DNA from 3 places in the Pseudoalteromonas sp. NZS11 genome. Region 3 is predicted to be linked to each of the others. Evidence: predicted binding sites of a transcription regulator. Region 3 holds the regulator's gene; each other region holds the start of a gene.
What was found. Region 3 encodes sigma-54, which starts transcription at its own class of promoters, with help from an activator protein. Its sites were predicted from a motif close to GTTGGCACGNNNNTNGNNT; they were not measured.
Positions count from the first base shown of each region.

Region 1 (4,136 bases), on a different contig from region 3:
AGATATTGCCATATCGCCACAACAAGCAACTATATCAGCGTTATTAACGCACGTACGCCGTGGTGATATTGTTAACGTGTATTCACTGCGTAAAGGCGCAGCAGAAGCCATTGAAGCGGTTGCTCATGGTGATGAAAACACATCTAAAGTGGTTGGTCGTGCGATTGCCGACATAAAACTTCCTGCAGGTACAACCATTGGGGCAATAGTACGTAATGACGATGTGTTGATAGCTCACGATGATACAATTATTATGTCGGGCGATCATGTCATCATGTTTTTAATCGACAAAAAACACATTACCGTTGTAGAAAAACTATTCCAAGTAAGTGCTATATTCCTTTAACTAGTTACTCTAATTAGTTAATTTAATACACAAAAAAGCCGCTGACTAAGGCGGCTTTAATGGAGTATGCTTAAATATTGATTACTGTACTTTTGAAAACTCTTCTTTAGAGATTTCACCATTACCATCAGTATCCAAATCATCAAAAATCTTTACAAGCTGAGGGTTAACCTTTGCTTCTTCCATTGTAATAGCACCGTTACCGTCTGCATCAAAAGAGGCAAAATCTACTGCGGCATATGCTGCTGATGAAGATGCTAAAACGATAACTGCAAGTGTTGTATTTAATGTTTTCATAATAATATTCCTAGTAATATGGGAAGTCCTTTTCAAAGATCCCTGACTGTGAAAAATGTTTAATCTGAAAAGATTAATTAGTAATTAGCGAATTCTTCTTTAGAAAGCTCGCCGCTACCGTCGGTATCTAGCTCAATAAATTCAGCCATTAAATCAGTATCGACTGCCGCTTCGCTTGGGCTAATTGTGCCGCTACCATCGATATCAAGGCTGTCAAAGTCTGATGCTGCAAATGCAGCGGAAGAAGATGCTAGTACTATAAGTGCTAATGCTTTATTTAAATGTTTCATAACTTAATCCTTCAATGTTCTATCAAAAAAATTGCTTCGTTTAACTTAAAACGTAATTTTTCACTTCCTTGTTATCCTCTTTCGTAAGCTCCCTTGCCTACTTAGGTGTCTTTGGCAACTCAGGATAAATACTTTTTAATTAAGCTTCTGAAAATTCTTCTTTTGATAACTCACCATTTTGGTCAGTATCAAGCTCAGAAAACATGCTCATTAGCTTTGCATCTACTGATGCTTCTGCTTGGCTAATTGTGCCACTGCCGTCTACATCCAGTGTGTCAAAATCTGTTGCAGCAAAAGCGGCTGAAGAAGATGCAATAGCGATAAGTGCTAAAGTTTTATTAATGCTTTTCATAATATGTATCCTTCAAATTTATGTGTGTGCGATTAAGTATTTCACTTTGAATCACGATTTCGTTCAGTACACTTAGACTATTACAACTTAGATGCCAACATTTAAAAGCTATTAATTTTCAATAAGTTAAATATAAAACGTACAACAAGAAGGCGTTTTTAAAATAGTTATTGTTGCCCTTTAGCAACACGTTTTAAAGAGATGACATTAAAGTCATTAAAAACATATAGTTATGTTTATATAAAAAGATACATTTTTAAATGTACGGTTTTAAAGGAGGGATTTTAAAGAATAATTGAGATAAATTTTAACGAGGAAGCTTTAATAACAAAAAATAAGCTGTAAAAAATAATACGTAATCAGTTGTTTTATTTAAATAATAATTTTAATTATGAAAGAGAAAAAAACATTTTATAAATACTGACGTAAAATGCCTTTTTGTTGCAAATAAGCGAAAACCTATTTATTCAACGCTAGGCTCAAGCGCAGAAGGGTCTATAAAATGCTCTTTCATGAAGGCTTTCATTTCATCCTCGCTTGCTAGTAGCTTAATTCCACAGTGCACACCGGCAGCATGCTCTTTAACACTGCAAATTTCACCTTCAAAATCTTTATCACTGCTATTAAGTACGACAGTGCATTGCATATCTTTAATACTTTCAACTTGCTGATCGTCTCTAATATCAAACATTACACCAGTGAGTGAAATGTCTTTAATAAGGCCTTCAAGTACCCTATCGTCACTTAGCTTTAGCTTTGCAGGTAATAAGGTAGGTATGCGTGTTTGTGAGCGTAGCGCAAATAACTGCACTTGCTTTGGAAAGTTTATAAACACGAGTTTAGCGGGATGAGAGGCTACCGACATAATTTGCTGGCGAAACGCAATAACTTGCCCGCCACTGCCTTCAATAAGCGCTCTTACAACAACCATTACGCCATCACGTAAATAGTCACTCGCCACAGGTAAACGCTTTGCATTGGGATAATTTAAAATAATAAACTGTTTATCGAGTAAACCAACTAATTCAGTTTTAACACGCTTACTGCTTGTAGGTGTTAATATTTCTAGGTCGACTAAGCTGCCTACACTTATATGCTTTAGCTTTTCTAAATTTGTTGGCATATCCCTTTCCCAATAGTTCGTAATTTAAAACTTAAGCCGCTCGTTTATCCACGCCAAAATGTAGGCGTAAATAGTACTAGTAACGTAAATATTTCTAGCCGACCAAACACCATTGCAATGGTCAGTAACCATTTAGCACCATCGGTTATAGCGCCATAATGCGACGCTACATCCCCCAGACCTGGACCTAAGTTATTTAAACAAGCCGCAGTGGCTGAGAACGCAGTTATGTTATCCATACCCGTGCCCATAAGCGCTAACATAATAATAATAAACACCAACGCATATGCAGAGAAAAATCCCCACACGGCTTCTACTACTTTGTCTGGCAACGCCTTTCGACCCAGCTTGATTGAATATATAGCCCGTGGGTGCACCAAACGATTAAGCTCACGCACACCCTGCAAGTAAAGTAAGAACACGCGCACTACTTTCATACCACCACCAGTAGAGCCTGCACAGCCACCAATAAAGCTCGAAAATATAAGTAAAATAGGTAAAAACAAAGGCCATGTTGAAAAGTTATCAGTAGCAAAGCCTGCTGTTGTACTCATAGAAACAGCCTGAAATAACGCCTGATCGAGGGTTTCATCGCCATTAGCAAATATTTCATTAGAGGAAAGTACGGTAAAACAAATAACCACCAGCGCTAATTGAATACACAAAAACACCTTAAACTCAGGGTCTCGAATATAAACTTGTATGTTACGACTGGCCACTGCGGCGTAATGCAGGGAGAAGTTAACAGCGGCAATAATTAAAAAGAACACACAAATAAAGTTAATTACAGGGCTGTCAAAGTGCCCCATAGAAGCATCGTAAGTAGAAAAACCACCTATCGCGACCGTTGAGAATGCATGACATATCGCATCAAACCACTCCATCCCGGCTGCCCAATAAGCCAGCATACAAGCAATAGTCAGTGACACATAAATATACCAAAGGTGCTTTGCTGTATCGGCAATTCGCGGGGTCATTTTGGAATCTTTTACAGGCCCAGGTATTTCAGCGCGATATAACTGCATACCACCAACACCTAGCATGGGGAGTATAGCAACAGCGAGTACGATTATACCCATACCGCCAAACCACTGGAGTTGCTGGCGATAAAACAACACCGACTTAGGTAAGTACTCAATACCGGTAAGTACTGTAGCGCCGGTGGTTGTTAAGCCAGAGAATGCTTCAAACACCGCATCGGCGAGCGATAAATTAGGTTCTTGTAAAAATATAAGCGGCAAGGACGCAAACGCCCCAAGTACCAGCCAAAACAAAACAACAATTAAAAAGCCTTCACGTGCTTTTAAGTCACCGTTTTCATGGCGGTTTGGGTAATAAGCCATCATGCCAATAACAACACTAAAGATAAATGCTAAAACAAAAGGAACACCACCACCGTCTTTATATATTAAAGACACCAGTGCCGGAGGCACCATGGTAATACTAAACAGCGCAACAAGTTGGCCAAGAATTTTTATGATGGTACGAAATTGCATTTAGCTTGTCGCTTTTATTATTAGTAAATTCAGGCTGAGTAGTATCAACCAAATTAAATAGGGTCAGTATGCATTACATGCAATTTGTGTAGGTTATTACTCTTTAATAGTTAACTCAACTGCGCCGTGACTTAAATCAAAAATATCTTTGATTGCTTGCTGAGCTTCGCGACTATCTATTGTAATCACCCATTCAATATTAGCAGTAAATTGCTTATCAATATTAAGCACT
Region 1 is NZ_JADYWP010000015.1:11,420-15,555, forward strand. Features, by position in the region: gene trkA (Trk system potassium transporter TrkA) at 1-346, shown strand, start outside; gene I6E82_RS19070 (EF-hand domain-containing protein) at 428-643, opposite strand; gene I6E82_RS19075 (calmodulin) at 721-933, opposite strand; gene I6E82_RS19080 (EF-hand domain-containing protein) at 1,073-1,285, opposite strand; gene I6E82_RS19085 (flagellar brake domain-containing protein) at 1,749-2,408, opposite strand; gene I6E82_RS19090 (TrkH family potassium uptake protein) at 2,453-3,904, opposite strand; gene I6E82_RS19095 (YigZ family protein) at 4,001-4,136, opposite strand, start outside.
Region 1: a site for sigma-54 is predicted at 1,366-1,384, ahead of I6E82_RS19080 (EF-hand domain-containing protein). Genes of this name have one in related genera too.

Region 2 (4,136 bases), on a different contig from region 3:
AAAGGCTAAAAATATAAATATAACTACGAAATAGTATCGAGCAGTGCGCAGTATTAAGCTTTCAATTAATGCTTTAATAATACCAGGAGATGAAAGCCTATTAACTTCACGGGCAAGCAGTGGTTTTAGTAATTCGCGTGCTGTCGATTTTTGATTTTGTTTAGTTAGCTTTGCAATGCGAAGTGCTTTTTTATCAATACTCTTACTTTCTAAGCATAAGTATAAAATAAGACCTGCGAGTAATTCAGGGTAAAAAGCAAACTCGAGTAGTAGCACTACAATAATGAGAATGACACTTAAAATGAGCGTGCTTGCGAGTATAGCTGCCAAATATTGATAGCTTTTAGGTTCTTTGCTTTTGTATATGCGCTTGCCAATAGCACTAAAAACAGCATTTAACGCTGTATTAGGATGATACCAGCTAATAAGGGGAATAAAGCGCTCAGCAAGGAGCGCTAGTATGAAGGCAATAAAGTCCAAGTGGTTTTGAACAATATTGCTAAGCATTTACAGAGACACTGCAGTTAGCTTTTCTAAAAGTGCGACAACCATTTTAGATGAGTTGATTGATGCTGTTTCTAGGTATTCTTCAAACGATTGTGGTGACTCTTTACCTGCTATATCAGACATTGAGCGAATTACAACAAATGGTGTGTTAAGCGTAAAACACGTTTGTGCAATTGAAGCGCCTTCCATTTCAACGGCAAGCATTGTAGGAAAATCACTGCGTGCTTTATCGATACGCACAGGGTCACACATAAATGTGTCACCAGTACAAATTAAGCCAACAAGTGTTTTAACATCACTGATTTGTTCGATTGTTTGTTGTGCTGCTTCAACTAATTTAGGGTGAGCTGCAAAGCCTGCTGGCATTTGTGGTACTTGGCCAATTTGGTAGCCAAAAGCAGTAACATCTACATCGTGATGACGTACTTCTGACGAAATTACTACGTCGCCAACACTTAGAGAAGGATCGAATCCACCGGCAGAGCCTGTGTTAATTACGCAATCAGGTTTGAAGTTATCAATCAGTAAGGTAGTTGCAATTGTTGATGCTACTTTACCAATACCAGATTGTACAAGTGTTACTGTGTTACCAGCCAATTCACCAGTATAAAAAGTGAAACCTGCTTTAGTTAAAATTTGTGGGTTTTGCATCGCTTCACGTAAAATTTTAACTTCTGGCTCCATTGCGCCAATAATACCAACATTCATAATGTTTAATTCCTGAGTTTGAATCACTTGATTATACGTGAAGTTAGCAATAAAAAACAAAAAAGCGAGCTTGTTTATGAGCTCGCTTTAAATACTTTTTAGGAGAGTATTTAATTTGGTTTTTAAATTTCAGCTAAAGCAGTTGTTTGTGCTTTGGCTTGAGAAGGTGAAAGTACCGCTGGCTTATGTGAGCGATTACGAACAGGGCGCTGCGTTTGTGTTGCTGCAGGCTTACCAAGTTTAAACATAATTGCATCGCGTACTTCTGATGGACGGTAGCCCGATTTAACTTTCATACGAATATGTGGAATGCCCGCAGACTCTAGTGCACCGTTTACAAACCAGTCACGTTGAGCTTTGTGGCCATCTTTATTGGCATTGTTAACTAGGTCAACGGCCGCAACAATAGTTAGTTTTTCTTTATCGATTAATACAAAGTCGAGTTGCTTATTTTTAGCTTTAGCTAAAGCAGCACGTTTAGATTTAATAGAAAGACCTTGCTTACAGTCAATAACGTCAATTAGCTTAACGCGACTAACAATTTTATATTGATCGCCTACAGCACGCTCGAGAAGATTTAAAAAAGCGCCTTCAACCTGCGTAAAAACAGTTTGCTTGCGGGTAAAAGGATACGGGTTTCCGCCATCGTCATTAAATTTTGACGCAACAACAGAAGCCCCGACAACTAATACTAGAATTAATAATAAAGCGAATTCCATACGGTAACTCCATAACAACAAATTGACACTGCTCAAATAAAGCAATTTACGTGCCTAAAAAGTATGAGTTATAAAATAATTACCAACTGTTTGTAAAAGCTAAAACGATGTAGCTATTAAGCTTTGTATCCACCTTCAATACCTTTAACCGCAATAGCTACAGCATCGTGTGCATGGAGTGATTCATAGTGGTTTATTTGTAGCCAGTAATCGCTGTAATTATCTGTTTCTAATAAAGCTTTAATTTTACGCGCTGCATCTTCACAAAACATAAGATTTTGACCATTTAAACGGGCAAATTCTTGCTCGTCTTCGCGTTTTACTGCCGCTTGTACAGGCGTTTTAAGTTCAGCTTCGAGGGTGTTTATTAGAGTCACTACGTCAAATTGTTGAATATTGCTATCAAGCTTTACTTTTACGTTGGCAATAGAGCGCTGCGAGTGAGGTGTAGCAACTATGCCTTGTGTAGTGCCTAGCCATTCGTGCACATCTTTTTGGCTTAAGGTTTCTTGGTTAAACTTTTCGTTAAACGCGTTTTGTATAAGCTGGCGCGCAAGTGCTGCAGAACAAGGGCATGTTGAAGAATAGGTAACATCTACGGTTAGCTCGTAGCTAATAATGTTATTTTCAATTGTACTGGTAAGTACAACTGGGTAGCTTTTCCAGCCTGCTTTACCACTTAATAGTGATTTACGGCGTAGCGGTAATTCAAATTTAAATTCAATTTGTGCTTTATCGCTCAGCCCTTCGTGGCTAGTTATAAAGGTATCGAGTGCTTGCGCTATTGTTTGCGGATTGACTTGCTGCTCAGTCGAAAGCAGGTCAAGTGCTAAAAATAGACGTGACATATGAATGCCTTTGGCATCTTCTTTATGCAAATTTACAAATGCACGAGCTTTGGCATTTACTGTAACTGGAGATAAGTCTCGTGACTCAAAAATAAATGGCAGTTCGATTTCGCCCATGCCAACCCAGTCTAATTTACCTGTTTGTAAAGCGGGTGCAGTGTCTGCTATATCTGGCATATTGGTTTGCATGTGCGCTACTCGTATTTTGGAGATAATAAAGCGGGGCATTTTACACTAAATAATTTATTGCTGAAATGATGAGTTTAAGAGATGAGCAAAATCAAACATGAAAAATTCTGTTTTTATCGCACAACATGGGTAGTGGTAGGAGAAAAATGCTAAAATCTGGGAAAATGGTATGTTTATACATGCGCATTGCCTTCTTTATATTTAAGCACACAGCTAAGAGATAAAATTACGTATGACCGATTATTCTTTGAGCCCTTGGGCTCGGGTACTTTCCAGCTCAATAACGCGATTTGGTGAATTTAAAACCGCAGCTATTTGTTACACTTTATTTTTAACTGTATCTCTTATTTTATCGAGCATGTTTTATTATGTTGCGATAGGCGAATTACACCTTGTTGATATTTTGGCTGTGGTATTTTTTACGGCTGTAGTTTCTCCTTTAATTATAAGTGTATTACTTAATTCAATTCGTCAATTAGATGCCTCGTATGCTTATTTAGATAGCGCAACCAAGCAGGAGAAGCTCTTAAACCAAACCCTAAAAGACAACATTAGTCGTTTAAATATTGAAATTGATGAGCGTAAAATGGCATTTCATGCCAAGCATCGCGCTATTGAAGAGCTGCGCCGAGAAATTGCTGAGCGTAAAAAAACACAACAAGAACTTGCCCAACAAAGTATGTTGCAACGCTCAATCGTTGATTCATCTCCCGATCTATTTTATTACCGCGATAACAACGGTGTATTTGCCGGCTGTAATAAAATGTTTGAAGAGGTAATGGGAAAATCAAGTAGTGAGTTAATAGGAAAAACGGTTGAGCAGATATTCCCGAGTCATTTTTTAGCTGAAGTTTTGGCAACCGATAAAGAAGTAGAGCAAAGCCATAAAGCACTAACTATAGATGTAGGCTATGAAGTAAATGGTGAAACACGTTGGTTTGAGCTGCGTAAATTACCTTTTATAAATGATGACGGTGACTACATTGGTTTACTGGGCTTTGGTCGTGATATCACTAGCCGTAAAGAAGCAGCACAAGCACTCGAAACTGCCTATAAAGACAAAGGTAAGTTTATTGCTACGCTGAGCCATGAACTACGTACTCCTTTAAATGGCATTGTTGGTTTAACGCGTATGTTATTAGACACAGAGCTTAATAAGCAGCAG
Region 2 is NZ_JADYWP010000005.1:154,019-158,154, reverse strand. Features, by position in the region: gene I6E82_RS12760 (cobalamin biosynthesis protein CobD/CbiB) at 1-507, opposite strand, end outside; gene mtnN (5'-methylthioadenosine/S-adenosylhomocysteine nucleosidase) at 508-1,215, opposite strand; gene I6E82_RS12750 (DUF2726 domain-containing protein) at 1,338-1,934, opposite strand; gene folE2 (GTP cyclohydrolase FolE2) at 2,051-2,971, opposite strand; gene arcB (aerobic respiration two-component sensor histidine kinase ArcB) at 3,204-4,136, shown strand, end outside.
Region 2: a site for sigma-54 is predicted at 1,974-1,992, ahead of I6E82_RS12750 (DUF2726 domain-containing protein). Genes of this name have one in related genera too.

Region 3 (4,136 bases):
ACAGCATATTTATCAAGGCCAAGAAAATAAGCTCATTGCCTATCAAGAATTAAAAGACAAACTCAACCTTAGCGATGAACAAATTGCTTATATCGGTGATGATGGTCCTGACATGCCCGTTATGGAATTAGTCGGCTTTACTGTTGCAGTAAATGATGCCCATCCACTTATTAAACGTTTATCACACTATGTAACGCAAATGCCTGGCGGCTTTGGTGCAGTAAGAGAGCTCACCGACTTACTTATGCTTGAAAATGGTAAAGCATTGACTACACAAGGCACTAGTTCATGAATGCAGCGCGCATAATATTAAGCGTTTTATTCATTAGCTGTATGGTTTGGCTTTGGTACCCTTATTTTACACAAACAAATATTGTGCCTCAGACTGAGCCTGAAGTTATTGCCAAGCCTGATTACATAGCCATTGAACTCAAACAAACAGCCTATGACGAACAAGGTAAAATTAGCCACAAAGTAACTGCGGCTAAAATGGAGCTATATCAACAATTAGGTTTTACGTTTTTTGAAAAACCTATTTTTACTTTATATAACGAAAAGCAAACGTGGCAAATAAATGCAGACGAAGCAACATTATACGAAGACAAACAATTAATTTTAGAAGGCAATGTGGTTGCCAAAAACTTAACCGATAACGCCATGATAGACAAAATCAATGCTGATAATATTCAGGTAGATATAAAACTATTAACAATGCGTTCGGAGCAACCCGTTATCATCACCGGACCCAATTTAAAAATCACTGGTAAAGGCCTAGAAGCCGACTTAAAAACCGAAGTGATAAAACTAATTAACCATACGCGAACCATATATTATGACCAATAAAATATTAAAATCACTTATTATTCCTACACTTATACTAGCGTTTAATAGTAGTGCTGCAGAGCAAAACACGCAACCGACTGCAAATCAAATTTCAATAAGCGCCGATAAGCAAGAAGGTCAATTAAAAGCTAATGTCGGGATTTTTGAGAAAAACGTTGAAATTATTCATGGTAACCGCCGTATCACAGCCGACCGCTTAGAAGTACATAAACGCGATGAACTTGGTGATAATAAACAATTATTAATTGCTACAGGTAGCCCTGCGCACTTTGAAGAAAAGCAATCAGATGGCACGACTATGAGCGCCAGTGCTGACGAAGTACGTTATGATGTATCTAAGCGTTTTTTAACGCTTGTTGGTAATGCACAAGTATCGCAAGCGGGACAAAAAATAAATGCTAAAAGCATTACCTACGATATAGAGCAGCAGCTAATCAGTGCCGAAAAAGATGAAAACTCAACTGACCGCGTTCACACAATTTTAGTACCAATCGAGACTAAAAAAAGTAAAAAAAGCGACAAAGGTCAACCATGAGCACATTAAAAGCAGAGCTATTAGCAAAGAGCTATAAAGGCCGTGAAGTTGTAAAAAACGTCGGTCTTGAAGTCAAAGCTGGCAGTATTGTTGGCTTACTTGGCCCTAACGGCGCAGGTAAAACTACCACGTTTTATATGATAGTAGGACTTGTACCTAGCGACAAAGGTAAAATATCGATAGACGATAACGATATTACTCTTTTACCTATGCATAGTCGTGCTAGATTAGGCATTGGCTACTTACCGCAAGAGTCTTCAATATTCAGAAAGCTGACTGTTTATCAAAACTTAATGGCCATTTTAGAAACGCGCAAAGAGTTAAATAAACAAGCTAGAGAAGACACTCTCGATAAATTATTAGATGAATTTAGCATACAACACATTCGTGATAGCCAAGGTATGGCATTGTCGGGTGGCGAACGTCGTCGTGTTGAAATAGCACGTGCGCTGGCAGCAGATCCTAAATTTATATTACTGGATGAACCATTTGCAGGTGTTGACCCGATTTCGGTATTAGATATAAAGAAAATAATAGAACATCTTAAAAATCGTGGGATTGGTGTATTAATTACCGATCATAACGTAAGAGAAACCCTTGATGTTTGTGAAAAAGCCTACATTGTTTCTCATGGGGAGCTGATTGCATCAGGTACTCCAGAACACGTATTAAATGATAAAACAGTACGCGATGTTTACTTAGGCGAGCAATTTAGGCTGTAACATTTACGCCATGTCTTTAAGCATCTGCTAGTATTAATTATAACAACATAAAAGGATTGTTAGAGATACATGAGGCAATCACTACAGCTGCGCATGGGCCAGCAACTTACAATGACTCCACAGTTGCAACAAGCTATTCGTTTGTTGCAACTCAGTACATTGGATCTCCAGCAAGAAATACAAGAAGCTCTCGACAGCAACCCGCTATTAGAGGTTGAAGAAGCAGACTATTCCGAAGACGCTGCAGGTAAAAACGAGCAAAAAGCAGATACAGATGACATAACTGTTAGCGCATCTGCCGATGATGCTCCAAGCGAATATGAACAAGATAGTGGTGAAGCACTTGCAAAAGACACGCTAAGTGACGACATGGCTATGGATGTTAGTTGGGATGAGTACATGAGTGCCGCCCCAGCAGCATCATCGGGTCCGATGCCTGAAGACGAATCAATATACCAAGGTGCCTCTACTGAAACGCTCCATGAGTATTTAATGTGGCAGTTACAACTAACGCCATTTAGCCCTACAGACGAAGCTATTGCTATTGCTATTGTAGAAGCCGTCGATGATTCAGGTATTTTAACACTAAGCTGCGAAGAGATTTTAGAAAGCTTTAATCAAGAAAACGAAGATGATAACGAAGTCGAACTTGATGAAATTGAAGCTGTATTAAAACGCATCCAACTGTTTGATCCTGTTGGTATTGCTGCACGTAGTTTACAAGAGTGTTTGTGTATTCAGCTTAACCAGTTTGATAAAGAAACACCTTACATTAATGAAACAAAAATGATTTTAACCGAGCATATTGATTTATTAGCTGCTCGTGACTATCGTACATTAATGAAGAAAACTAAGCTCAAAGAAGAAGAGCTTAAAGAAGTAATGACATTAATACATACTCTTAGCCCTAAACCTGCAGATACTATTGTAAGAGAAGAATCTGAGTATGTTATTCCTGATGTGTCAGTTAAAAAAATTAAAGGCCGCTGGGTTGTTGAGTTAAACCCAGATAGCATGCCTAAAATTCGTGTTAATAGCCAATACGCGGCAATGTCTCGCACTGTAAAATCCAGTGGTGACAGCCAGTTTATTCGCTCGCATTTACAAGAAGCTAAATGGTTTATTAAAAGCTTAGAAAGTAGAAACGACACGCTATTAAAAGTAACAAATTGTATTGTTAAGCAACAACAAGGCTTTTTTGAACACGGTCCTGAAGCCATGAAACCAATGGTTTTAAATGATGTTGCTGAAATGGTAGAAATGCACGAATCAACAATTTCGCGCGTAACAACCCAAAAGTATATGCACACACCCCGTGGTATATTTGAGCTTAAATATTTTTTCTCAAGCCATGTAAGCACCGAAAACGGTGGTGAATGTTCATCTACAGCAATCCGTGCGCTTATCCGAAAATTAATCGCAGCAGAAAACTCAGCAAAACCATTGAGTGATAGCAAAATAGCGGATATATTGGCTGAGCAAGGAATTAAAGTAGCGAGACGTACAATCGCAAAATACCGCGAATCTCTGGCTATTCCACCGTCAAATCAACGTAAAAGTTTGATTTAAGACGCAAAAAAAGAGGGTAATGCTTATGCAACTAAACTTAACTGGTCGTCACGTAGAATTAACCGATTCACTAAGAGACTATATTAATACCAAATTTGCGAAGCTAGAAAGACACTCTGATCATATTAATAATGTTCATGTCATTCTCGATGTAGAAAAATTAAATCAAAAAGCAGAAGCCACCATACACGTAAGCGGTGCTGAATTATTTGCCTCTACAGAACATCAAGATATGTATGCCGCCATTGACTCGTTGATCGACAAGCTCGATCGACAAGTAATTAAACACAAAGAGAAGCTTGCTCGACACTAATATGATGAAATTAAGCTCACTTATATGCCAGGACTGCAGCAAAGCTGCGGTCCTTTTTAATAGCAAAAAAAGAATTTTAGAGTTCATTAGCGAACTTGCTCACGACAAACTTCCGTATTTACCGCAACAAGATATTCTTAATGCTTTAATGAGC
Region 3 is NZ_JADYWP010000001.1:290,844-294,979, reverse strand. Features, by position in the region: gene kdsC (3-deoxy-manno-octulosonate-8-phosphatase KdsC) at 1-292, shown strand, start outside; gene lptC (LPS export ABC transporter periplasmic protein LptC) at 289-843, shown strand; gene lptA (lipopolysaccharide transport periplasmic protein LptA) at 833-1,378, shown strand; gene lptB (LPS export ABC transporter ATP-binding protein) at 1,375-2,100, shown strand; gene I6E82_RS01250 (RNA polymerase factor sigma-54) at 2,170-3,669, shown strand; gene hpf (ribosome hibernation promoting factor) at 3,695-3,982, shown strand; gene ptsN (PTS IIA-like nitrogen regulatory protein PtsN) at 3,987-4,136, shown strand, end outside.